Regions from separate parts of the Streptomyces chiangmaiensis genome, predicted to be linked through region 2. Evidence: riboswitches for the same ligand, from Rfam matches in the RefSeq annotation. Region 2 holds a riboswitch; each other region holds the start of a gene.

Region 1 (7,567 bases), on a different contig from region 2:
GACGCGCCCGCGGCCGAAGAGCGCGACCGGGAGGTCGAGAGCGAGGCCGCCACTCCCGAGAGCGGACCGGAGGACGCGGGGGCCGAGGAGCCGCCGGTCCGCTTCCACTCCACGTGCTGGTCCGGGATCTCCTCCAGGAAACGTGAGGGCGGGTTGTACGAGGGCTGGCCCCAGGCGCTGCGCAGGGCCGACCGCGTGAGGTACAGCCGCTCCCGCGCCCGGGTGATGCCCACGTACGCCAGGCGCCGCTCCTCCTCCAGTTCCTTGGTCTGGCCGAGCGCGCGCATGTGCGGGAAGACGCCGTCCTCCATGCCGGTCAAGAAGACCACCGGGAACTCGAGGCCCTTCGCGGTGTGGAGGGTCATCAGCGTGATGACGCCGTCGCCGTCCTCCTCGTCGGGGATCTGATCGGAGTCGGCGACCAGAGCGACCTGTTCGAGGAAGTCGGCGAGCGTGCCACCCGGAGCGGCCGCCTCTGGTGCCGATGCGCCTTCTCCGCGCTCCTGCTCGAACTCCAGGGCCACGGCGGCGAGTTCCTGGAGGTTCTCGATGCGGGTTTCGTCCTGGGGATCGGTCGATGCCTGCAACTCGGCCAGATAGCCGGTGCGTTCCAGCACCGCCTCCAGCACCGTGGCCGGTCCGGCGCCCGACTCCACGATGGTCCGCAGCTCCTCCATCAGCGCGTTGAACCGCTTGACCGCGTTCGTCGAACGGGCCGCCATACCGTACGCCTCGTCCACGCGGCGCAGCGCCTGGGAGAAGCTGATCCTCTCCCGCTGGGCAAGGGCGTCGATCATCGCCTCGGCGCGATCTCCGATGCCCCGCTTCGGGACGTTCAGGATCCGCCGCAGCGGAACGGAGTCCTCCGGATTCGCCAGCACCCGCAGGTACGCCAGGACGTCCCGGACCTCCTTGCGCTCATAGAAGCGGACACCGCCGACGACCTTGTAGGGCAGGCCGACGCGGATGAAGACCTCTTCGAAGACACGGGACTGCGCGTTCGTGCGGTAGAAGACGGCGACGTCGCCGGCCTTCGCCTCACCCGAGTCCGTCAGTCGGTCTATCTCGTCGGCGACGAACTGGGCCTCGTCGTGCTCGGTGTCGGCGACATAGCCGATGATCCGTGCGCCCGCGCCCGCGTTGGTCCACAGATTCTTGGGGCGGCGCGACTCGTTGCGCTCGATGACCGCGTTGGCCGCGCTCAGGATCGTCTGCGTGGAGCGGTAGTTCTGCTCCAGGAGGATCGTGGTGGCGTCCGGGTAGTCCTCCTCGAACTGGAGGATGTTGCGGATGGTCGCGCCGCGGAAGGCGTAGATCGACTGGTCGGCGTCGCCGACGACGCACAGTTCGGCCGGGCTCAGGTCGTGCTCACCGGGCGGCACGTCCACAGGGCGCTCGGCGGTACCGACGAGTTCCCGCACGAGGGCGTACTGGGCGTGGTTGGTGTCCTGGTACTCGTCGACGAGGACGTGGCGGAAGCGGCGACGGTAGTGCTCGGCGACGTCCGGGAAGGCGCGCAGCAGGTTGACCGTCGTCATGATCAGGTCGTCGAAGTCGAGCGCGTTGGCCTCACGGAGGCGGGACTGGTAGAGCGTGTATGCCTGGGCGAGGGTCTTCTCGAAGCCTCCCCCGGACTCCGTCCGGGAGGCGCCCCCAGCGGCCTGAGCGGCGAAGTCCTCCTCGTCGATCAGCTCGTTCTTCAGGTTGGAGATCTTCGCGCTGAAGGACTTCGGCGGGAAGCGCTTCGGGTCGAGGTCCAGGTCGCGGCAGACGAGCGCCATCAGCCGCTTGCTGTCGGCGGCGTCGTAGATCGAGAAGGAGGACGTGAAGCCCAGCTTCTTGCTCTCCCGCCGCAGGATGCGGACGCACGCGCTGTGGAAGGTCATCACCCACATCGCGTTCGCGCGTGGACCGACGAGCTGCTCGACACGCTCCTTCATCTCGCCCGCGGCCTTGTTGGTGAAGGTGATCGCGAGAATCTGGCCCGGGTGCACGCCCCGCTCGGCCAGCAGATAGGCGATGCGATGGGTGAGCACGCGGGTCTTGCCGGAGCCGGCGCCGGCCACGATGAGCAGGGGGGAGCCGGCGTGCATGACGGCCGCGCGCTGGTTCTCGTTCAGCCCTTCGAGCAGCGCCTGCGGGTCGCTGACCGGACGGGGAGCGCCGTCGCGGTAGTAGGCGTCCCGGTCCGCGGGCGCGTCGAAGCGTCCGCCGAACAGATCGTCGGGAGCCGACTCCGGAGCGTGATCGTCCTCGGGCGGCGGGGGCTCCTCCTCATGGGCCGGTGTGGCCTTGAGGTCCGCCAGGAAGCTGTCGTCAAAGAGGCTGCTCATCGCTCTCCGAGTCTAGGCCGCCCCACCGACACTCGGCCGCCACCCCGAGAACTCCGCCGCCGGGACGGGCCTGGGCCGTCCGCGGCCTTCCGGCGTCGACCGACATCACACCGCCACCTTCCGGAACTGTTCGATCGCCGACGGAAACCGACCGCACGGCGCCGTGTCACCGCACGGCTCACCCCCTGACGGAACCAGGCGGAGTACGCCACTCCGCCCGACTTCACAGGAAAACGCCCAACCCACCACAGATACCGTCACATCCACCCCGAGCAACCCGGTGCATGGTCAAGGTCACGAAAATGTATCGGGCATATCGCACATCAACCTTCACAGAGGCCACACGAGTTGGCTAGCGTGCGGGGCGGGCCGCACGACACCCACCGGCGAAGGTCGCCGGGCCGCGCGGCCTCCGCCGAGTCCGGTGCGCCCCCGCGGCACCCGGAGCCGGGGACCCACCCGACCTTGGGGTGAATCGGCCAACAGCCCTCCGGGGCGCGGCCGTAGGGCATGCCTTCCGGAACCACTCGCCCGAACCCGACAGCTAACTCGGTAGGCGGAGTACGGAAGGAGTCGCCTCCCATGGCGCCGCACCGCAAGGCGCGTCCCTCTGGCACGCGCATCGCAGGCATACGGACCCCCGCCCTCGCAACGGCGGCCCTCACCTCCGTGGCCCTGCTCTCCCAGACCGCCAACGCCGCCCCCTCCACCGACGACAAGCCGAGTGTCGAGGAGGTCGAGAAGAAGGTCGACGACCTCTACCGTCAGGCGGAGTCGGCCACCGACAAGTACAACGCGGCCAAGGAGAAGTCGGCCGACCAGCGAAAGCGCGTCGACACGCTCCTCGACGACGTCGCCCAGCGCACACAGAAGCTGAACGAGGCCCGGGACCAGCTGGGGTCGTTCGCCGCCGCGCAGTACCGCACCGGGGCGGCGGCCCCCGACACGGCCACCTTCCTGCTGGCCGACTCGCCCCAGGACTACTTCGACCAGACCCAGCTGATGAACCGGCTCACCGGCCGCCAGAAGGAAACGGTCGACGAGTACTTCACCGACCGGTCCGCGACGATGGAGAAGCGGCAGGAGGCCACCGAGAGCCTGCAGACGCTCACCGAGTCGCAGGAAACGCTCAAGTCGACCAAGGCGGAGATCCAGCAGAAGCTCACCACCGCGCGGGAGCTGCTCTCCAAGCTGACCGCGGAGGAGAAGGCACGTCTCGCCGCGCTCGAGAAGCAGAAGCAGGAGGAGGCCCAGCGCCAGGCGGAGGAACTGGCCCGGCAGCAGGCGGCAGCCCGGGAACAGGCAGCGGCCAGGGAGCAGGCGGCCCAGCAGAAGTCGTCCTCGACCACGACGAGCGACTCGTCCGGGTCCTCCACCACGACGAGCGGCTCGTCCGGCTCCTCGACCACGACGAGCGGCTCGTCCGGGTCCTCCACCACGGACTCCTCGGTGGCGACCAAGGCGGAGAAGGCCCTCGCGTACGCCCAAGCCCAGATCGGCAAGCCCTATGTGTGGGGTGCCACCGGCCCCGATTCCTACGACTGCTCCGGACTGACCCAGGCCGCCTGGAAGGCCGCCGGGGTGTCGCTTCCGCGCACCACGTACGACCAGGTCAACGCGGGCACTACGGTTCCGCTCGCCGACGCCCAGCCGGGTGATCTGATCTTCTTCTACGACGACCTCAGCCACGTCGGCATCTACATCGGCAACGGCATGATGATCCACGCCCCGAAGCCGGGTGCATACGTCCGCGAGGAGTCGATCTACTACGCCGGCGCCTCCATCATCCACAGCGTGGTGCGCCCCGCCTGAGGCCGGGCCTCCCGCTGCCCGTGCGGCACGCGCGCGTGGGGTTGTTTTCGGCCTCCCCGCGCGCGTGCCCCGTACGCAACCCGTGTGCGCATCCCTAGCATCGGGCGCATGTCAGGCACCTCCGCGCTCCGCACCTGGTGGTCGCAGCGTCCACCCGCCACCGGGGCCGCCGTGATGGCGACCGGCATCCTGTCGGTCGGGCTGCGCCTGACCGGTTACCAGGTCCTCTCCCGCATCGCCCTCGCCCTGACGGCCGCCGCCTGGCTGGGCCTGGTCGCCGATGTCGCCGTACGAGTGCTGCGGGAGCGCGAACGGTGGGTGGACGCGGCACTCCCTCCGACCGCGCTCACCCCGGTCGCGGCGACCGCGACGCTGGGCACGGCGGTGTCCGCGCTGAGCGGTCAGTCGCTTGCCGAGGCGCTGCTCGCACTGACCGCGCTGCTGTGGGCGGGCCTGGTCCTGGGGGTCGTACCGCGCTGGACGCGCCGCATGCCCGGCACGGTCTTCCTCGGGTGTGTGGCGACGGAGGGGATCGCGGTGCTCGGGGCGGTGCTGGCGGCGGCCGCGGGCGTGGCGTGGCTTGCGCACACGGCGCTGGTGTTCTTCTGGCTCGGGCTGGTGTTCTACCTGGTCGGACTGCGCTGCTTCGACCTGCGGCAGGTGGCGACCGGCGCGGGGGACCACTGGATCGTGGGCGGCGGACTCGCCATCTCCGCGGTGGCCGGGGCGCGGCTGGTCATCGCCTCACACCGGATGTACCTCTGGAACAACGACGACAGCGCCGCCCTGCGGGGCATGACCATCGCCCTGCTCGCCCTCGCCCTCCTGTGCTACTGCGTGCTGGCGGCGGCCGAGGTGATCCGTCCGCGGCTCGGCCACGACGTACGGCGCTGGGCAACCGTCTTCCCGATGGGCATGACGGCGGTGGCGGCACTGTCCGTCGCCACCGCCATCGGGGGGTCCTGGCTGCCTGACCTGGGCCGGGTACTGCTGTGGATCGCGGTGGCCGCCTGGTGCGCGCTCCTCGTCGCCGCCGTCTCGTCGGCGCTGGGCGGCGTCAGGTCCAGAGCACCGCGATGAAGATGTTCGCAGTGGTCAGCGCGCCGACGAGCGCGAAGAGGGACTTGTCGACCCTGTCCTCGTCGCGCTTCACGTAGACCAGGCCGAGGATCACGATCAGCAGAGCCAGCTTCACACCGATCTTGATCATGTCGACCGGCTGGTGGTCCGCCTCGTTGAGACCGACCAGGACGACGCCGGTGGCCAGCATGGTCAGCGCGCCGTGCAGCATCCCGGGCACGAATCGGGCGGTGCCCTGGCCCATTGCCTTCATCTGGGTGAGGAAGCCGCCGAGCAGCGCGGCGATACCGACGATGTGAAGGCCGACGAAGAGATGGATGAGTACGTCCATGGGCCGGAGCCTAGCCAGGGGTGCGGGGTCACCCGACCACCGGCCCCGCGGACGTGGCGGCGCCCACAGGGACACGGGCACCGCATATATGCGCCCTATAGCATTCCGCCGCCTCCCCGCGTCCCGGAACCGTCGCATCGGTCATCGCACAGCGTGAAGTCGGCGCTCCCGGACCGGGATCACGACCACATACGGTCACCGGCAGTCCAGTCGCGCCACTTCCGTACATTGCGTCACGGAGTGGTCACGGTGAGGTTTAGCGTCCTGCATCAGGTGGCCGGCTCCTCACCACCCGCCCGGGCCAGGGGCGGCCGTCGGACACCACCGCCGAGAAGGTCCGGCGGCGGCGCGCTCCCCCTGTGCGGGCCGCCGCCGGACGCGCTACACCGCCCGTGACACCGGCGGTCGTACGAAAGGACGGGATGTCCAGGTGGCAGCGCACCGCAAGCCCAGACAGCGTTCGCTCGGCGGCAACACGGCCCGTACCGCCGCCACGATCGCCCTCGCGGGAGCGGCGACCACGACCGGTCTCGAGGGAACGGGTCACGCCGAGCCACAGCTCTCCCCGGCTCAGGTCAAGGCCAAGGTCGACAAGCTGTACCAGCAGGCGGAGGCCGCGACCGAGAAGTACAGCGGAGCGAAGGAGGAGGCGGACAGGGCCCAGGCACGGCTCGACACCCTGCGCGACGAGGCGGCCCGCCGCACGGAGCGACTCAACTCGGCACGTGAGGCACTGGGTTCGGCCGCGGCGGCGCAGTACCGCAACGGGGGCGTCGACCCCTCGGTGCAGCTCCTGCTCTCCTCGGATCCCGGGCAGTACCTCGACGACGCGGCGTTCGCCGAGCGGGTCGACCACCGGCAGGCGGCGGCCGTGAGCCGCGTACGCGCGCAGCTGCGGGAGATCGAGCGGCTGCGCGGAGCGGCGCGGGTGGAGCTGGCCTCCCTGAAGTCACGGCAGGCGGAACTGCGCCGGCAGAAGCGGACGATCACGGAGAAGCTGGGCGAGGCGCGACGGCTGCTGTCCCGGCTGACGGACGGCCAGCGGGCACAGCTCACGGCGGACGGAGACCCGGGGCGGGCGTCGCGCTCCGCGCTTCGGGGCCTGACGCCGGTGTCGGCCGCCGCCGCGGCCGCTCACGCCCCCAACACCCGGGCGGCGGCCGCGCTGTCGTACGCGTACGGCAAGCTCGGCAGCCCCTACGTCTGGGGAGCCACGGGTCCCGACGCCTTCGACTGCTCCGGCCTGGTACAGGCCGCCTACCGCTCGGCGGGTGTCTCGCTGCCGCGGACGACATACGCCCAGATCGGCGCCGGACGCCGCGTCTCGCGCTCCGAGCTCCTCCCCGGTGACCTGGTGTTCTTCTACTCCGGCGTCAGCCACGTGGGGATCTACGTGGGCAACGGTCAGATGATCCACGCGCCGAATCCCTCGGCGCCGGTACGGCTGGCGCCGATCGACCAGATGCCGTTCGCGGGGGCGACCCGGGTGGTGTGAGCCGCCCTCGGATCCGTGAAGCGTTGACGAGGAGGCCCGGTGAGGGCGCGTCAGACCAGCCGACGGGCCGTCGCCCAGCGCGTCAGCTCGTGCCGGTTCGACAGCTGAAGCTTGCGCAGAACCGCCGAGACATGGGACTCGACCGTCTTCACCGAGATGAACAGCTGCTTGGCGATCTCCTTGTACGCATAGCCACGGGCGATGAGGCGCAGGACCTCGCGCTCGCGCTGGGTGAGGCGGTCGAGGTCCTCGTCGACGGGCGGGGCGTCCGTCGAGGCGAAGGCGTCGAGGACGAAGCCGGCCAGACGCGGCGAGAACACCGCGTCGCCTTCCTGCACCCGGAAGACGGAGTCGACCAGATCGGAACCGGTGATCGTCTTGGTGACGTAGCCGCGGGCGCCGCCGCGGATCACCCCGATCACGTCCTCCGCCGCGTCCGAGACGGACAGGGCGAGAAAGCGGACCGGCCGCTCCGCGTCGGCCATCAGCGGCGCGCAGCGGCGCAGCACCTCGACT
Region 2 (7,567 bases):
GCGATGTAGTCCTCGTGCGCCGCGCGGTAGGCGGCGGCCAGTTCGGGGTCGGTCGCCAGGCGCTCCGTCATCTCCTTCATGACGCCGTTCGCCTCCAGCGTGCCGATCGCCGAGGCGGCACGCGGGCACGTCAGGTAGTACGTCGTCGGGAACGGTGTGCCGTCGGGGAGCCGCGGCGCCGTCTCCACGACGTCCGGCTGCCCGCACGGGCACCGGTGCGCGATCGCGCGCAGCCCGCGAGGGGGACGCCCGAGCTGCTGCTCGATGGCCTCGACGTCCGCGTCCGTGGGCTCGGTGCGCGGGGTGGGCGGCAGATCGAACAGCGTCAGCGCGCAGCGCTCCCCTTGCGGGGCTGCGGAGGGGCGGCGGGCAGGAGTTTCCATGGCTGTCTTTCAGGCTGTCTTTCTCATCGGTGCGCTGATCCGTCCGGTCGGTGATGCGCCGGTCGCGGGGTCATCGGTTCACAGCGCCTCTTCGGTTCACGGCGGGAACGCCGTGCACGGCCGCCTCGACCGGGCGGCGGGCCGGCTCACCGGCTGGACTTGTCGGACCTGTCGACCCCGTCCCAGATGTTGTCGTACCAGGGGCGCGCGGCCGTCGTACGGTTTGCACGCGACTGTTTGGCCGCGTCCGGGTCGATCACGATGTAACCGGTCTCCCCCGGCATCACGTAGTGCAGCCGCAGCCGGATCTGCTGCTCCGCGTACGCGTCGTCATGCCAGCGCGCCTTGAGGTCACGCAGCTGCTCGACCCGCTCGCGGGCCTGTGCCTGCTGCCGCTCCAGGTCGGCGATCTCGGCCCGCTGGGAGACGTACTGCCTTATCGGATACGCGAGCGCCACGACCAGCGAGCACAGGACGAGCGCGAGCAGCGCGGCCCGGCCGGTCAGCCGGGAACGGCGGGCCTGCCGTCTGGTCTGGGAGCGATAGACCCGGGCCGCCGTCTGCTCCCCGAGCAGCCGCAGCCTGGTCGCGGTGGAGAACCGGTCACGGTCCTTCACGGCCATGTCCCCGCCTCCCCTTCACACGTGCGTACGTCCCCGCACACGGTACGGGACCGGGTACGGGGACGTACGGACGACGGGCTAAGGCGTGGCCCTGCCCGCTCAGCCCTTGAAGCGCGGGAACGCGCTGCGGCCGGCGTACACCGCGGCGTCGTCGAGGATCTCCTCGATGCGCAGCAGCTGGTTGTACTTGGCGACGCGCTCGGAGCGGGCCGGGGCGCCGGTCTTGATCTGGCCGCAGTTGGTGGCGACGGCCAGGTCGGCGATGGTGACGTCCTCGGTCTCGCCGGAGCGGTGGGACATCATGCACTTGAAGCCGTTGCGCTGGGCCAGCTCGACGGCGTCCAGGGTCTCGGTCAGCGAACCGATCTGGTTGACCTTGACCAGCAGGGCGTTGGCGGTGCCCTCCTCGATGCCGCGGGCCAGGCGCTCGGGGTTGGTGACGAACAGGTCGTCGCCCACCAGCTGGACCTTGTCGCCGAGCCGGTCGGTGATGACCTTCCAGCCGGCCCAGTCGTCCTCGAACAGCGGGTCCTCGATGGAGACGAGCGGGTAGGCCGCGACGAGCTCCTCGTAGTACTCCGTCATCTCGGCGGCGGAGCGCTCCTTGCCCTCGAAGAGGTACTTGCCGTCCTTGTAGAACTCGGAGGCGGCGACGTCCAGGGCGAGGGCGATCTGCTCGCCGGGGACGTACCCGGCCTGCTTGACGGCCTCGAGGATGAGGTCCAGGGCCTCGCGGTTGGAGCCGAGGTTCGGGGCGAAGCCGCCCTCGTCGCCGAGGCCGGTGGACAGGCCCTTGGTCTTCAGCACCTTCTTGAGGGTGTGGTAGACCTCGGTGCCCCAGCGCAGGGCCTCGGAGAAGGACTCCGCACCGATCGGGGCGATCATGAACTCCTGGATGTCCACATTGGAGTCGGCGTGCGAGCCGCCGTTCAGGATGTTCATCATCGGCACCGGCAGCAGGTGCGCGTTCGGGCCGCCCAGGTAGCGGAAGAGCGGGAGGTCGCTCGCCTCGGAGGCGGCGTGGGCGACGGCGAGGGAGACGCCGAGGATGGCGTTGGCGCCGAGCGAGCCCTTGTTGTCGGTGGCGTCCAGGTCGAACATCGCCTGGTCGATCAGCCGCTGCTCGGTGGCGTCATAGCCGACGAGCTCCGGGCCGATCTGCTCGATGACGGCGAGGACGGCCTTCTCGACGCCCTTGCCCTGGTAACGGTTGGGGTCACCGTCGCGGAGCTCGATGGCCTCGAAGGCGCCGGTGGAGGCGCCGGACGGAACGGCGGCACGACCCGTGCTGCCGTCGTCGAGGCCGACCTCGACCTCGACCGTGGGGTTGCCTCGGGAGTCCAGGATTTCCCGGGCTACGACGACGTCGATGGACGGCACGAGCATCTCCTTCTTGGATGTGACGCTGAGAGTGCGGGGCACCTTGCGACTAGAGCCTAACCGTCCCGGGTCATCGGCCAGCCGACCGACCGTCCCGTGGACAGAGTGAGGGTCCACATTGTTCCTGTGCGGAACAAAGGCGGAGGGAAAGTCGCGGTGAAGAGCGCGGGGCGCGTAAGCAAAAAAGCCCCGCTCCGGTGCGTACGGGGGAACACGCACCGGAGCGGGGAGCCCGTGGGGACGGGGGCTGCCTTCACGCGACCGTCACGCCGGAGGTCACGTACATCAGGACGCTGTGGACCGGCTACCGGACCGCTGTCACTTCAGGTGCAGCTGCTGGCCCGGGTAGATGAGGTCGGCGTCCTCGACGATGTCCTTGTTCAGCTGGAAGAGCTTCTCCCAGCCGCCCTGGACGTGGTGCTTCGCGGCGATCGAGCTGAGGGTGTCGCCCTTGATCACCTTGTATTCGCCGTCACCCTTCTCGACCTTCTTGCCGGCCGAAGTGGTGCCGGTCTTCTGCGCGGCCGGACGCTCGGCCGAACGGGAGGCCTGCTGCGAGGTCGTGTGGGCGGCGCCGCTCTTCGTGGCGCCGGAGGAGGCGCCGGCGGCCGCGCCGTTGTACGGGGTGCTGGACAGGCCCTTGCCGCAGACCGGCCAGGCGCCCTTGCCCTGACCCGCGAGGACCTTCTCGGCTATGGCGATCTGCTGCGCCTTGGTGGCCAGGTCCGCCCGCGAGGCGTAGGCGGTGCCACCGTAGGCGGCCCATGTGGAGTTCGTGAACTGCAGACCGCCGTAGAACCCGTTGCCGGTGCTGATGGACCAGTTGCCACCGGACTCGCACTGGGCGACGGAGTCCCATTCGGCGGCGGTGGCCGCGGAGGCGTTGCCGGCCGCGAGCAGCGGGGCGGCGACGGCGGCACCGGTGACACCGGCGAGCGAGATGACACGGACGGCCTTGGACGGGCGGCGGTGCTTGCCCTTGCCGGAACACAGCATGGTTCGTTCCCCTCACCGACGCCTGCGAGGTGAGCTGTCGGGTTCGGGCCGGTTGAGTTGCCCGGCCGCGCGCCACTGGGCGCACGGCTTCACCCCAAGCCGCCCCGGTCCATGTCCGGGCGCGGCGCTTACCTTGGGTCCCCCGCTCCTGCCTACGGCGCTTGACGCGACGACTGTTCCGCACGGCCACTGGCAGGATTCGGCGTTGCGACCGTGGGGGCCCGCTGTGGCGAGCGGTCATGACCGTAAGCAGCCGATCCGCCGAATTCCAAAGACGATCAGGGCCGATGAGACCCATCTCTCACCATCGCCAAACCGGACATTAAGCCCGAAGCGGGATGTGAAGTACCGTAGGCCGACGTGCAGTTCAGCGCTTCCCGGCGTGCGGGTCCGCGTCGAGCGCAAGGCTCTGGCCGGGGAGGATGTGGTCCGGATCGGCGCCGACCGTCCGCTTGTTCACGTCGTACAGCGCCCGCCATCCACCCGTGAGGTCAAGGGAGTCGGCGATGCCCGACAGATTGTCACCGGGGCGGACGGTGTACGAGCCGTCGGCGGCGTCCCGCGCGGCTCGGGAGTCGCGCGAGGCGTGCCGGCCGATCGAGTCGCCCGTGCGGCCGTCGGCGTCGCCCTCGCCGGCGCTGCCGCCGCGATGGCGGCCGAAGCCGGAGGTCTCATCCGCACCGCCGCCCGAAGAGGCATCGCTCTGACCGGACTTGTCCGACTCGTCACCCTTCATCGCGGCAGCGGACGGACCGCCGGCGCTCTGGGAATGCTTCGCACCCGCACCGTGGTCGGCGGAGTCGTGGGACGCGCCGAAGGAAAGGGACGGCTTTGCGGAAGCGGATGTTCCGGATGAGTCGGACAGGCCGGAGTCGAGCCCGAAGCCGGACGAGGAGCCCCGGCCGGACGATTCGCCCGCGACGCCCGTGTCGACGTCCGCGGAGCCGGAGTCCTCGTTCAGGCCGGCGACGAGCCCGCAGGCGGACCAGACGGAGACACCGCGGTCGTCGAGGATCCTCTCGGCGACGGCTATCTGCTGCGAACGGCTCGCCTGGTCGGCGCTCGGGGCGTAGTCGAGGCCGCCGTACTTCTCCCAGTCCCGCTGCGTCAACTGGAGCCCGCCGTAGTGGCCGTTCCCGGTGTCGGCGCTCCAGGAACCGTCGCTCTCGCATTGCGCGACCTGGTCCCAGGTGGTGGCGTCGGACGCACTGGCGCCGGTGGCCCCGAGCAGCGGAATCGCGATCGCTGAGCCGGTCACCCCTGCCGCGACGAGGAGAGCCGGAGCCTGGCGGGGGCGACGGTGACGACCGTTCCCGGAGAGCATGCGATTGCCTTTCACACGACAGCAGTGAACGCAGGGGCGGCTGTGGCGTACCGCCCCGTTGCTGCGTGAACGTATCGGCAGTCGGTCGCCTGTCACAAGTTAATGCAGCGCAGATCACGTGAAGATCACAGAGGTGAAGAGCTGTCACCCCCCTGCGACCGGCGGTGCGTTCGCCGCGTCATCCGGCGGGACGGAGGTGATCTTTTTGGGAATCGGGGTGAATTCCACAGGAAGTGTGCGCAATCCACGCATGATGAGCCCTCCCCGCCAGCGCAGATCGGTTGAATCCACCGCGAGTTGCAGGTCCGGGAGACGGGTGAGGAGGGTGGCGAGTGCGGTCTGTCCCTCCAGGCGGGCCAGCGGGGCGCCGAGGCAGTAGTGGATGCCGTGTCCGTACCCCAGGTGCTGGTTGTCGCGACGGGCGAGGTCGAGCCTGTCGGGGTCGGCGAACCGCTCGGGATCCCGGTCGGCGGCCGCGAGCACGACCAGCACCGGATCCCCGGGGGCGATGTCCTGCCCGCCGATGGTGAGCGGCTGTGTGGCGAAGCGCCAGGTGGCCAGTTCCACCGGGCCGTCGTAGCGGAGGAGTTCCTCGACACCGGTCTCGAGCAGGCCCCGTTCGCCGCGGGCGAGGGAAGCCTGAAGCCGGGCGCGCTGCCCGGGGCGGCCGAGGAGGGCATAGGTGCCGTTGCCGATGAGGTTGACCGTGGTCTCGAACCCGGCGAACAGCAGGATGAAGGCCATGGCGGCGGCCTCGTTCTCGGTGAGGTGCTCACCGTGGTCGGAGGCGCGGATGAGCCCGGAGATGAGGTCCTCGCCGGGCCCGGGCGCCTCGGGCAGGGCCTCGCGCTTGCGGTGGATGAGGTCGGCGAGGTAGCCGCGCATCTTCTTGACGGAACGGGCGACTCCGCCCCTCGGCCCCCCGCCGTGCCGGATCATCATCCCCGCCCAGTCCCGGAAGTCGTCCTGGTCCTCGCGGGGTACGCCGAGCATGTCGCAGATGGCGTAGATGGGCAGCGGGAAGGCGAACTCGTGGATGAGGTCGGCGGAGCCGCGGCCCGCGAACCCGTCGATGAGCCGGTCGGTCAGCTCCTGCACCCGCGGCGCGAACTCCGCGACGCGCCGGGGTGTGAAGGCCTTGGAGACAAGCCGGCGCAGCCGCGTGTGGTCCGGCGGGTCGATGTTGAGCAGATGCGTCATCAGCTCCGCCTTGCGCTCGCCGGGGATGCCGGTCTTGCCCTTGGCGTGCGCGGGTTCGTCGTGATGCGCCGGGTTCTTGCTGAGCCGCTGATCGGCGAGGGCCTGCTTGGCGTCGGCGTAACGGGTGACCAGCCAGGCCTCGACACCGCTCGGCAGTTCGGTCCGGTGCACGGGGGCGTGGTCACGGAGCCAGGCGTAGGCGGGGTAGGGGTCGGCGGCGAACTCCCGGGTGAAGAGCTCGGGGGTGGAGTTCGTGGGCTCGGGGTGGGGCTGGTTGGTCACTCCTTGACGGTATCCGGCGGCCAGGTCCGGGCCGTACCTCAGCCGCCGCTCTCCGCCTCCCGAATCGCGTCCCGGTACGCCCGCGCCGCCGCCCGCAGTGCCGCCTCCGGGTCCACGCCCTCCGCCTCGGCTCGCGCGGCCATCGCCAGCAGTTCGTAGCCGACGCCCTTCCCTTGAGGCAGCGGAACGTCGAGACCGGCCGTGTGGGCACGGGACGAGAGCTTGGCCGCGAGGGCCAGGCCCGGCTGGCCGAGGGGGACGCCCTCCGTCACCGAGGTGCGCCGCTTCTCCACCGCCTTTGTCCGCAGCCAGTGCTCCTTGACTTCTTCCGGTGTCGTGGCGGTCTCGTCGCCGAAGACGTGGGGGTGGCGGTGGATCAGCTTGGCGACGATGCCGCCCGCCACGTCGTCGATGGAGAAGGGGGCGTCCGCGTCCTCCTCCGCGATGCGGGAGTGGAAGACGACCTGGAGCAGGACGTCGCCCAGTTCCTCGCGCAGTTCGTCGCGGTCGCCCGCTTCGATCGCCTCGACCAGTTCGTACGCCTCCTCGATGCCGTACTTGGCCAGACCCTGGTGGGTCTGACGGGAGGACCAGGGGCACTCGGCGCGGATGCGGTCCATGACCTGGACGAGGTCGAGCAGCCGGGCGCCCGGCAGGTCGTACGACGCGGGGAGCAGCTCCAGCTCCGGCATCCGCACCCGCCCGGAGCCGGCCAGCCGGGCCAGGCCGTCGGTGAGGTGCGGTTCTCCCTCGCCGGTCGCGACGACGACCACCCTGCGGCCGCCGGCGCAGGCGTCCACCAGCTCCTGCGCGGTCGGGGCGGCCTCGTCGACCGCTATGCCCGCCTCACGCAGATAGGGCAGCTGAGGATGCGCGCCGTCCGCGCACAGGACCCGGTCGGCGTCGCGCAGCGCCTGCCAGGCGGGCCACGAGAGCAGACCCGGCGCAACCCGGTGGCTGGTGGTGAGCAGGACGATACGGCCGGCGGCCGCCTCGGAGGCGTCGGTCCCGTGCGGACCGTGGGCGCGGGAGCTGGTTGCGTTCACCCTTCGAACGTAACGCACGCCACCGACGCCCCCGTACGTCGTCCACAGGCGGTGGACCGGCCCGGCCCCACCCGCGCTACGCCGGCTGCCCGGCCGCCGCCGTGACCTCCTTGACCCAGGGCGTCCTGGCGTCCACACGGCTGCTCTTCTGCACGTCCCAGGTGCCGTAGCGCGGATTGAGTTTGATGTCGAGTTCCTTGGACGCCTCCGCCATGGCCGTCCAGAAGGCGGCCTTGCCGTCGGTCGTGTTCATGTCGACGCCGAGCGCCGAGGCCAGCTTCTGGGCCCGGACCTCCGTGCGAAGGCTGTCGTCAAGGCGCCGGGGAGCGACCC
Region 3 (7,567 bases), on a different contig from region 2:
GGCGCCCGACATCATCGCCCCGAACCGGCAGGCCACCGCCACCAGTGACCCCGTCTTGCCGCCGAGGACGTCGAGGTAGTGCTCCACCGGGTCGCGGCCGTCCCGGGGGCCCGCCGTCTCCAGGATCTGACCGGTGACCAGACGCTCGAAGGCCTCCGCCTGGATGCGGACCGCCTCCGGGCCGAGATCGGCCAGGATGTGCGACGCCCTCGCGAAGAGGAAGTCACCGGTGAGGACCGCGACCGAGTTGCCCCAGCGGCTGTTGGCACTGTCCACCCCGCGCCGCACCTCGGCCTCGTCCATCACGTCGTCGTGGTAAAGCGTGGCGAGATGGGTCAGTTCCACGACCACGGCCGAGGGCACGACCCCGGGTGCGTACGGATCGCCGAACTGCGCCGAAAGCATCACGAGCAACGGCCTGAACCGCTTCCCGCCTGCGTGGACGAGATGCTGGGCCGCCTTCGTGATGAAGGGCACCTCGCTCTTGGTGGCGTCGAGCAGCCCCTCCTCGACAGCGGCCAATCCGGCCTGGACATCGGCTTCCAGAGCCTGGTCCCGCACGCTCAGCCCGAACGGCCCGACGACGGTCACGTGGGGTCTCCTGTCTGCGACGTCTGCTGACGGTCACACGGTCGGTCTCAAGGACGGTCACTTCGTCGATGACGTTGTCTGTCGACGTGACTCATCGAGTTTGTCGATCTGTCGTTGCCATCACTCAAGTCAGCGTATCCGGTCACGTTTCGATCACCGCGAGCGCCCACAGTTCCAGGGCGGGCGGTATCGGATGGCGAACGGTATGTTCTTGATCAGGCGATACGAACAGTCATTCATCACATAAGGGAAAAGCACCTCTCGCAGCCGGTACCGGCCCCCACTTCCTCTCGTGTACCCCGCCGGACGCTTCCCATCGGGACCCGACGCCCCGTCTCCTGCGCCGCCGTCCCTCTCACCCGGCCGGGCGCAGTCACGCGGGTGCCTCTCCTCACGTCCCCGTAACCGCCACGACGGACCGGTCCGCTGCCGACGTCGTCGAGGAGTCCGAGGCCATGCGCATGCACACCCGTACGTCCTTCCCTCACGAAACGACTCACGACGACTTCTGGATCCCGCTCCGGGACGGTACCCGTCTGTACGCGCGCGCATGGCGCCCGCGGACCGGGGAGCCCGTCCCCGCCCTCCTCGAGTACCGCCCCTGCCGGCTCACCGACTCGACCGCGGCCCGCGACCGGCAGCGGCACCCCTGGTACGCGGGCCACGGCTATGTCTCCGTGCGCGTGGACGCACGCGGGCACGGCAACTCGGACGGCACGCCGACCGCTGCGCATTCCGCCGTCACGCTGTCCGACGGAGTCGAGGTCCTCGACTGGCTGGCCGCACAGCCCTGGTGCGACGGCGGTGTGGGCGTGTTCGGCATCGGGCGGGGCGCCTTCGCCTCCCTCCGGATCGCGGCCCTCGCGCCAGCCCCGCTGAAGGCGGTCGTCGCGGTGTGCCCCACGGACGACCGTCCCGGCAACGACGTGCACGACGTGGGGGGGTCGGCTCTCGCGGCGGGCCTGCCCGCCCGGTCGGCGGCGTTGCTCGCCCTCGCGGCCCGTCCGCCGGACCCGGCATACGTGGGCACGGTGTGGCGGGACGTCTGGGCCAGGCGCCTTCAGGCGCTGGACCCGCTCGTGCACTCCTGGCCGGCACAGGCGGCGTGGGAGGACCACCGGCGGCCCGACGACGCCCGCGAGGACCACGACGGGCTCCAGGCTGCCGTGCTCGCTGTGAGCGGCTGGTACGACCCGTACCGGGACGCCGTGCTCGGGCTCCTGGAGCATCTCCCGGCCGATCGCGTCCGCGGCCTGATCGGGCCGTGGTCGCACCAGTACCCGGACCACGGCCTGCCGGGACCGGCGATCGGCTTCCTGCAGGAGACCCTGCGCTGGTGGGACCACTGGCTCAAGGGCGAGGACACGGGGATCATGGCGGAGCCGCTGCTGCGGGCCTACGTCAAGGACCCGCATCCTCCGGCGACGAAGTACGACGTGCTGCCGGGCCGTTGGGTCGCCGAGCCGTCCTGGCCGTCGCCGAACGTCAGCCGGGTCTCGTACGCGCTCCAGGGCACGCCGGTGCTCGTACGGTCGCCGATGCACACCGGCCTCGACGCGGGCCGCTTCGTCCCGAGTGGCGACGACGCGGACCTGCCGCCCGATCAGCGCGAGGAGGACGCGAGATCGGCATGCTTCGAGTTCACGGCGACCGAGGAGACCTGGGTGCTGGGGCGGCCCCGGGTGCGGCTGCGGCTCGCCTGCCCGGTACCGCACGGCCAGGTGGTCGCCCGGCTGTGCGACGTGGCACCCGACGGGTCGTCGACGCTGGTCACCCGGGGCACCCTGAACCTGTCGGCGCGCCGGGGCCCCGACCGGGCGGTCCCCTGGATCCCCGGGGCGACCGATGACGTGGCGGTCGAACTGAACGGCATCGGCCACGCCTTCGGTCCCGGCCACCGCATCCGCCTCGCCGTCTCCTCCGCATACTGGCCGTGGCTGTGGCCGCAGCCGGGTTCGGAGGCCGGCTTCACGTTGTACCCGGCGGGCAGTTCGCTCGAACTGCCCGTGCGCGCACCGGAGTCGGGGCCGGACATCGTCTTCGGGGAACCGCAGCAGTCCGAGCCGCTCGGCGTCAGCGCCGCCGCCATGCTCGAGGAACCGCGCCCGGCACGCCTGTCGGTGCGAGACGTGGCCAAGGGTGAATGGCTCCTGGTGGTCGACCCGTGCCGCGACGGCACCCAGGTGTATCCCGACGGTCTCGAAGTGACCGAGGACGCGCTGGAGGCGTACACCGTCGAGGACGCGGGTCCGTCGACCGCCCGCACCCGCTGCGACTGGTCGGTCCGGCTGCACCGCCCGGACAGGGGATGGGACGCGAGGGTGGAGACGCACTCCGAGATCACCTGCACCGCCGCCGACTTCGTCACCTGGAACGAGATCGTCTGCAAGGACGGCTATGAGGTCGTGTTCCATCGGACATGGGAGAAGCGGATCCCTCGCGCAGCGGGCTAGTGCCGGCGTCCGATCACACCTCATCCCCTTTGGGATGAAATGCCCTAATTTTGAGCCGTCGACCCCGCCGAGCCGATGAAGTCCGAGCCTTTTGTCCGAATTGGGCCATACGCCCTATATCGACCTGTTACATCCTGCGTGGGTCGAAGTGAAATGGGTCACTTGCCCCTGATGTGAATCTTCCGGGCGCAATCACCAACACGCCCCTTGCGATAGGCAAGTTGAACCCATACCAACAAAATGGATCGTCTCGCCTATTCCCGATGATCAGGGCCAATTGGGCCCGAGAGTGAATTTCGGGCTTGTTCCCGACATGTGCGGTCGCATACCTTCCATTCGACCCGAGCGGAACGCCGAATCCTGCCACCGCTCGAGAAGACTTCGACCCCTCACGGCAGGAGCGGGGGAACCAGGTAAGTCGCCGAACCGGACATCGCACCGGAACGGCTTGGGGTGAAGCCGAGCCTCGGCAGCGAGGACACGGCCGGGCACCTCCCCGCCCGAACCCGACAGCTCACCTCGCAGGCGTCGGAGAGGAATGCACCGTGTCCGCTTTCGCCCTGCCCGCACGCCGTCGGAATCGCAACTCCAAGGCCGCCCGCGTCGCCCGCGCCCTCGCAGTCGCGGGGACTGGAGCAGCCGTTCTCGCCCTCCCCATCATGGGTGCGACCTACGCTTCCGCCGCCACCCCGGCCGCGCCCGCGAAGGTCACCAGTGCCGCGTCCCGCGCCGGCTCCCTGGACAGCTGGATCCGCCAGTCCCTGGCGATCATGGCCAAGCACGGAATCCCCGGCACGTACAACGGCATCTACCGCAATGTGATGCGCGAGTCGTCGGGCAACCCGCGCGCCATCAACCTCTGGGACTCCAACGCCCGTATGGGCATACCGTCCAAGGGACTCCTGCAGGTCATCGACCCGACCTTCCGGACGTACCACGTGCCGGGTACGGCGTTCGACCCGTACGACCCGGTCGCGAACATCACGGCCGCATGCAACTACGCCGCCCACCGGTACGGCTCGATCGACAACGTCTACAGCGCGTACTGAGATCCGCCGGCAGGGAACAGTCGCTCGAGGACGACGGCGATGCCGTCGTCCTCGTTCGACGTGGTGATCTCGTCGGCGACCGACTTCAGTTCGGGGTGGGCGTTGGCCATGGCGACGCCGTGCGCCGCCCACTCGAACATGGGGATGTCGTTGGGCATGTCGCCGAACGCGATGGTCCCCGAGGGGCTCAGGCCGAGGAAGCCGGCGGCCAGCGCGAGACCCGTCGCCTTGGTGACACCGCATGGCTGGAGTTCGACGGTGCCGGGGCCCGACATGGTGACCGTCGCCAGGGATCCCACGGCGCCTCGGGCCACCGTCGCCAACTCGTCGTCGGAGAGGGCGTGATGGCGCAGCAGCACCTTGCTGATGGGCTCGCACCACAGGTCGTCGCGTCGCTCGACCCGCACCGCGGGAAGCGTGGGGTGCGGCATCAGATAGCCGGGCTCGATGAGCGTGAGCCCGTCCACCCCGTCCTGGTCGACGGCCGCGTACACCTGCCCCACCTCGGCCTCGATCTTTCCGATCGCGGTCTCGGCCAACTCCCGGTCCAGCGTCACCGAGAACAGCAACCGGTCCGCGCCGGCGTCGTACACCTGCGCGCCCTGTCCGCACACCGCGAGCCCCTTGTTGCCGAGGTCCTCAAGCAGCGGCCGGACCCTCGGCGCCGGGCGACCCGTCACCACGAGGTGCTGTGCGCCGCCCGCAGCGGCCCGCGCCAGAGCGGTCCTTGACCGGTCGGAGAGCGTGTCGTCACCACGCAGCAGCGTTCCGTCCAGGTCGGTGGCGACAAGTGAGTACGTGTGGGGTGCGGCCATGATCAGAGAATACGGATGGAAACGCACCAGCGGTCCGGCGGGGACCGGACGACGTCCGGTATCCCGTGCGCACCTCGGCGCGCTCGGAACCCCTGTCGCACCGGCAGTACCGGACATTGCCGCGGGCGGACCCGACTCCGGGTCTCCCGGCGGCACTTCACCGGAGGTGGAGTCCACGCCGTGTGAGGTCCGGGTCGGTCATCGTCCGGATCGGCGGGGAGGCGATGGTGTCGCGCCCCCGCACTTCTCCGGACCCCCGGTTCAGCCGTGCGCCGCCGCCAGATGCCCCGCCAGCCGCGGTGACGCGAACTCCGTCCCGCACACGAAGCGCATCACCGGACCGTACGAGGCCGCCGCCGTAAGGCCCGTGAAGTACAGGCCGGGGAGGGAGGACACGTAACCCGCGCCGAGCCTCGGCGCTCCCCGGCTCACCGCCAGTTGTGTACGCAGCTCATGGCCCAGGAAGTCCATCGCGGCGATGTCCACGCGGTAGCCGGTGGCGGCGATGACATGGTCCGCGGCCATTTCCTCCGTGCGGCCGCCGTGGGTCAGGACCGTCAGTGCCGGGCTGCCGTCCGGCGCGGAGGCGCCGACGATACGGGTGACCTCGCGCACCTCGACCTTGCCGTCGAACCGGTCCTCCAGCCACCAGGCACCCAGCGGGCCGAGGACGCGGCGGACCAGATAGTGGCGGGTCTGCGCGGGCAGGAAGCGGTACAGGTGCGGGTAGTGGGTCAGCGCCCACAGCGACCAGGCGCGGCCGAAGGGCGATTCGGGGCGCAGCTTGGGCTGGTTCCACGGAGGGGCACCGAAGGCGACCCTGCCGCGGCCCCGTGAGACCACGCGCACCCGCGCCCCGGCCTCTGCCGCCAGTGCCGCCGTTTCCAGCGCGGACTGGCCCGCCCCGATGACCAGCAGCTCCTTGCCGGAGAACCGGGTCAGATCGTGGTGCTGGGAGCTGTGGGAGAACGGGCCCGTGGGCGTGGCTCCGTCCGCCGCGGCCGCCTCCAGCTCCGACGGCAGATGGGCGAGCCCCGACAGACCGGTCGCGACCACGACCGCCCGGGCGGCGAACATCTCACCCGAGTCCAGCTTCAGCTCGAAGCCGCCGCCCTGCCGGCGGTCCACGGACACCACCCGGACCTGCTCGAGTTCGGGCACCAGCTTCTCCTGGAACCACTCACCGTAGGCGATGAACGTCTCGACGGGGACGATGTCCTCGTCCGTCACCAGCCGGGGGATGCCCGCGTCGTCGCAGTAGTCGACCAGCGTGTGGCCGCGCTGGGGGGCGTCGAGGTTCGAGGCGGCCGGGGTGGACTTCAGGAGCATGCCCTCCGGCATGTGGTCGCGCCAGCTCACCATGGGGTCACCGAAGACGCGTACCGGGATTCCGCGCGCCCGCAGATGGGCGGCGGTGGACAAGCCGAACGGCCCGGCGCCGATGACTGCTACCGGTTGAATCACGAAGTCCCTCCCCAGGACGCGACGTGCCTACTTCGTGGTGGTGATGGCCGAACCGGGCTATCTGCCCGAACTCGTGGTACTGCCACGGCGGTTGGTCCGCCACAGCTGATACAGGTGCTTCGCGCCCGGCCGCACGAAGCGTGCGAGCATCGTGAAGAACGGCCGCAGATCGTCGCCCGCCAGCCAGGCGAGCTCCGTACTGCTCGCACGGGGCGGCGCGTGCGGCGTCGTGTAGCCGCTGCGGCGGTAGGCGAGCAGCGCGGGCAGGTCGATGTTCTCCACGATGTAGCGGTGGCCGGCGCGCTGTCCCCCCTCCGGTACGGCGCGGCCGGTCAGGTCGAGGTGCATGGCGCGGACGACGTCCACCCCCGACTCGTTCTCGAAGAGCCGGAACTGCGCGCCCATGCGCGGATTGAAATCGAGCAGTTTGTATCGACCGTCGCGGCGGTCGAAGCGCAGGTCGAGGTCGATGATGCCGGTGAAGCCGATCTGCTTGACGAAACGTGCGGCAAGGTCGGCGAGTTCAGGATTGTCGACGACGTAGGCGTTGGCCGTCATGCCCGCGTGCGGCGGCCACGAGCGGACCTTGACACCGGTGAACAGGGCGAGCGGGGTCGAGTCCTGGTCGAAGTACGCGTGCACGATCCAGTCCTCGGCCTCCTCCCGCGGCAGGTACTCCTGGAGGATCACTCCGGGGTGCTCGCCCCAGTCGCGGGCGAGCGTCAGCAGGCCCTCGCGGGTGGCGATCCGGGTCGTCCCGTTCACGGCGGGCCGTGAACGGCGCACGAACGCCTCGCGGTTCTTGGCCACGAGCGGGAAGCGCGCCTTCTCGGCGAAGGCGACGATGTCGTCGTAGGACTGCGGGAAGGCGGCCGCAGGGCTGGGGATGCCGTGCTCCACGCACAGTTCGTGCAGACCCTGTTTGCTGGCCAGGCGGCGCGGGAGTTCGGCTTCCGGCTTCGGGAAGAGGAAGGGGCCGCCCAGGACGTCCTGGTGCTCCGCGATCAGGACCGCGGCCTCCTCGTCGGTGGGGACGAGGACCGTCGGCCGGCCGATGCTGCGGCCGATGCGCAGCAGACCCTCCACCAGCCGCTCCGGATCCTCCGTCCCGGTGGTCGGCCACACGAAGGAGTGACGCAGATAGCGCGAGAGCGCGGCCGGTGTGTAACGGTCCTCGGTGATCGCATACACCGGT

What was found. Region 2 has a riboswitch for cyclic di-AMP ahead of VXC91_RS04265 (transglycosylase family protein). Riboswitches for the same ligand answer to the same signal wherever they lie in the genome.
Region 1: linked by a shared signal. The riboswitch ahead of VXC91_RS09115 (C40 family peptidase) and the one ahead of VXC91_RS04265 (transglycosylase family protein) in region 2 are both predicted to bind cyclic di-AMP.
Region 3: linked by a shared signal. The riboswitch ahead of VXC91_RS07990 (transglycosylase SLT domain-containing protein) and the one ahead of VXC91_RS04265 (transglycosylase family protein) in region 2 are both predicted to bind cyclic di-AMP.

What each region holds. Positions count from the first base shown of each region.
Region 1 is NZ_JAYWVC010000019.1:46,939-54,505, forward strand. Features, by position in the region: gene pcrA (DNA helicase PcrA) at 1-2,333, opposite strand, end outside; cyclic di-AMP (ydaO/yuaA leader) riboswitch at 2,737-2,907, shown strand; gene VXC91_RS09115 (C40 family peptidase) at 2,916-4,145, shown strand; gene VXC91_RS09120 (tellurite resistance/C4-dicarboxylate transporter family protein) at 4,254-5,225, shown strand; gene VXC91_RS09125 (hypothetical protein) at 5,203-5,556, opposite strand; gene VXC91_RS09130 (C40 family peptidase) at 5,987-7,051, shown strand; gene VXC91_RS09135 (response regulator transcription factor) at 7,102-7,567, opposite strand, start outside.
Region 2 is NZ_JAYWVC010000007.1:66,587-74,153, forward strand. Features, by position in the region: gene VXC91_RS04250 (DUF501 domain-containing protein) at 1-383, opposite strand, end outside; gene VXC91_RS04255 (FtsB family cell division protein) at 530-1,006, opposite strand; gene eno (phosphopyruvate hydratase) at 1,106-2,392, opposite strand; gene VXC91_RS04265 (transglycosylase family protein) at 2,705-3,382, opposite strand; cyclic di-AMP (ydaO/yuaA leader) riboswitch at 3,387-3,552, opposite strand; gene VXC91_RS04270 (LysM peptidoglycan-binding domain-containing protein) at 3,750-4,706, opposite strand; gene VXC91_RS04275 (cytochrome P450 family protein) at 4,851-6,188, opposite strand; gene VXC91_RS04280 (nucleoside triphosphate pyrophosphohydrolase) at 6,227-7,234, opposite strand; gene VXC91_RS04285 (SurA N-terminal domain-containing protein) at 7,311-7,567, opposite strand, start outside.
Region 3 is NZ_JAYWVC010000016.1:57,991-65,557, reverse strand. Features, by position in the region: gene VXC91_RS08000 (polyprenyl synthetase family protein) at 1-591, opposite strand, end outside; gene VXC91_RS07995 (CocE/NonD family hydrolase) at 1,053-3,044, shown strand; cyclic di-AMP (ydaO/yuaA leader) riboswitch at 3,386-3,587, shown strand; gene VXC91_RS07990 (transglycosylase SLT domain-containing protein) at 3,590-4,093, shown strand; gene VXC91_RS07985 (HAD family hydrolase) at 4,078-4,908, opposite strand; gene VXC91_RS07980 (FAD-dependent oxidoreductase) at 5,170-6,372, opposite strand; gene VXC91_RS07975 (carboxylate--amine ligase) at 6,430-7,567, opposite strand, start outside.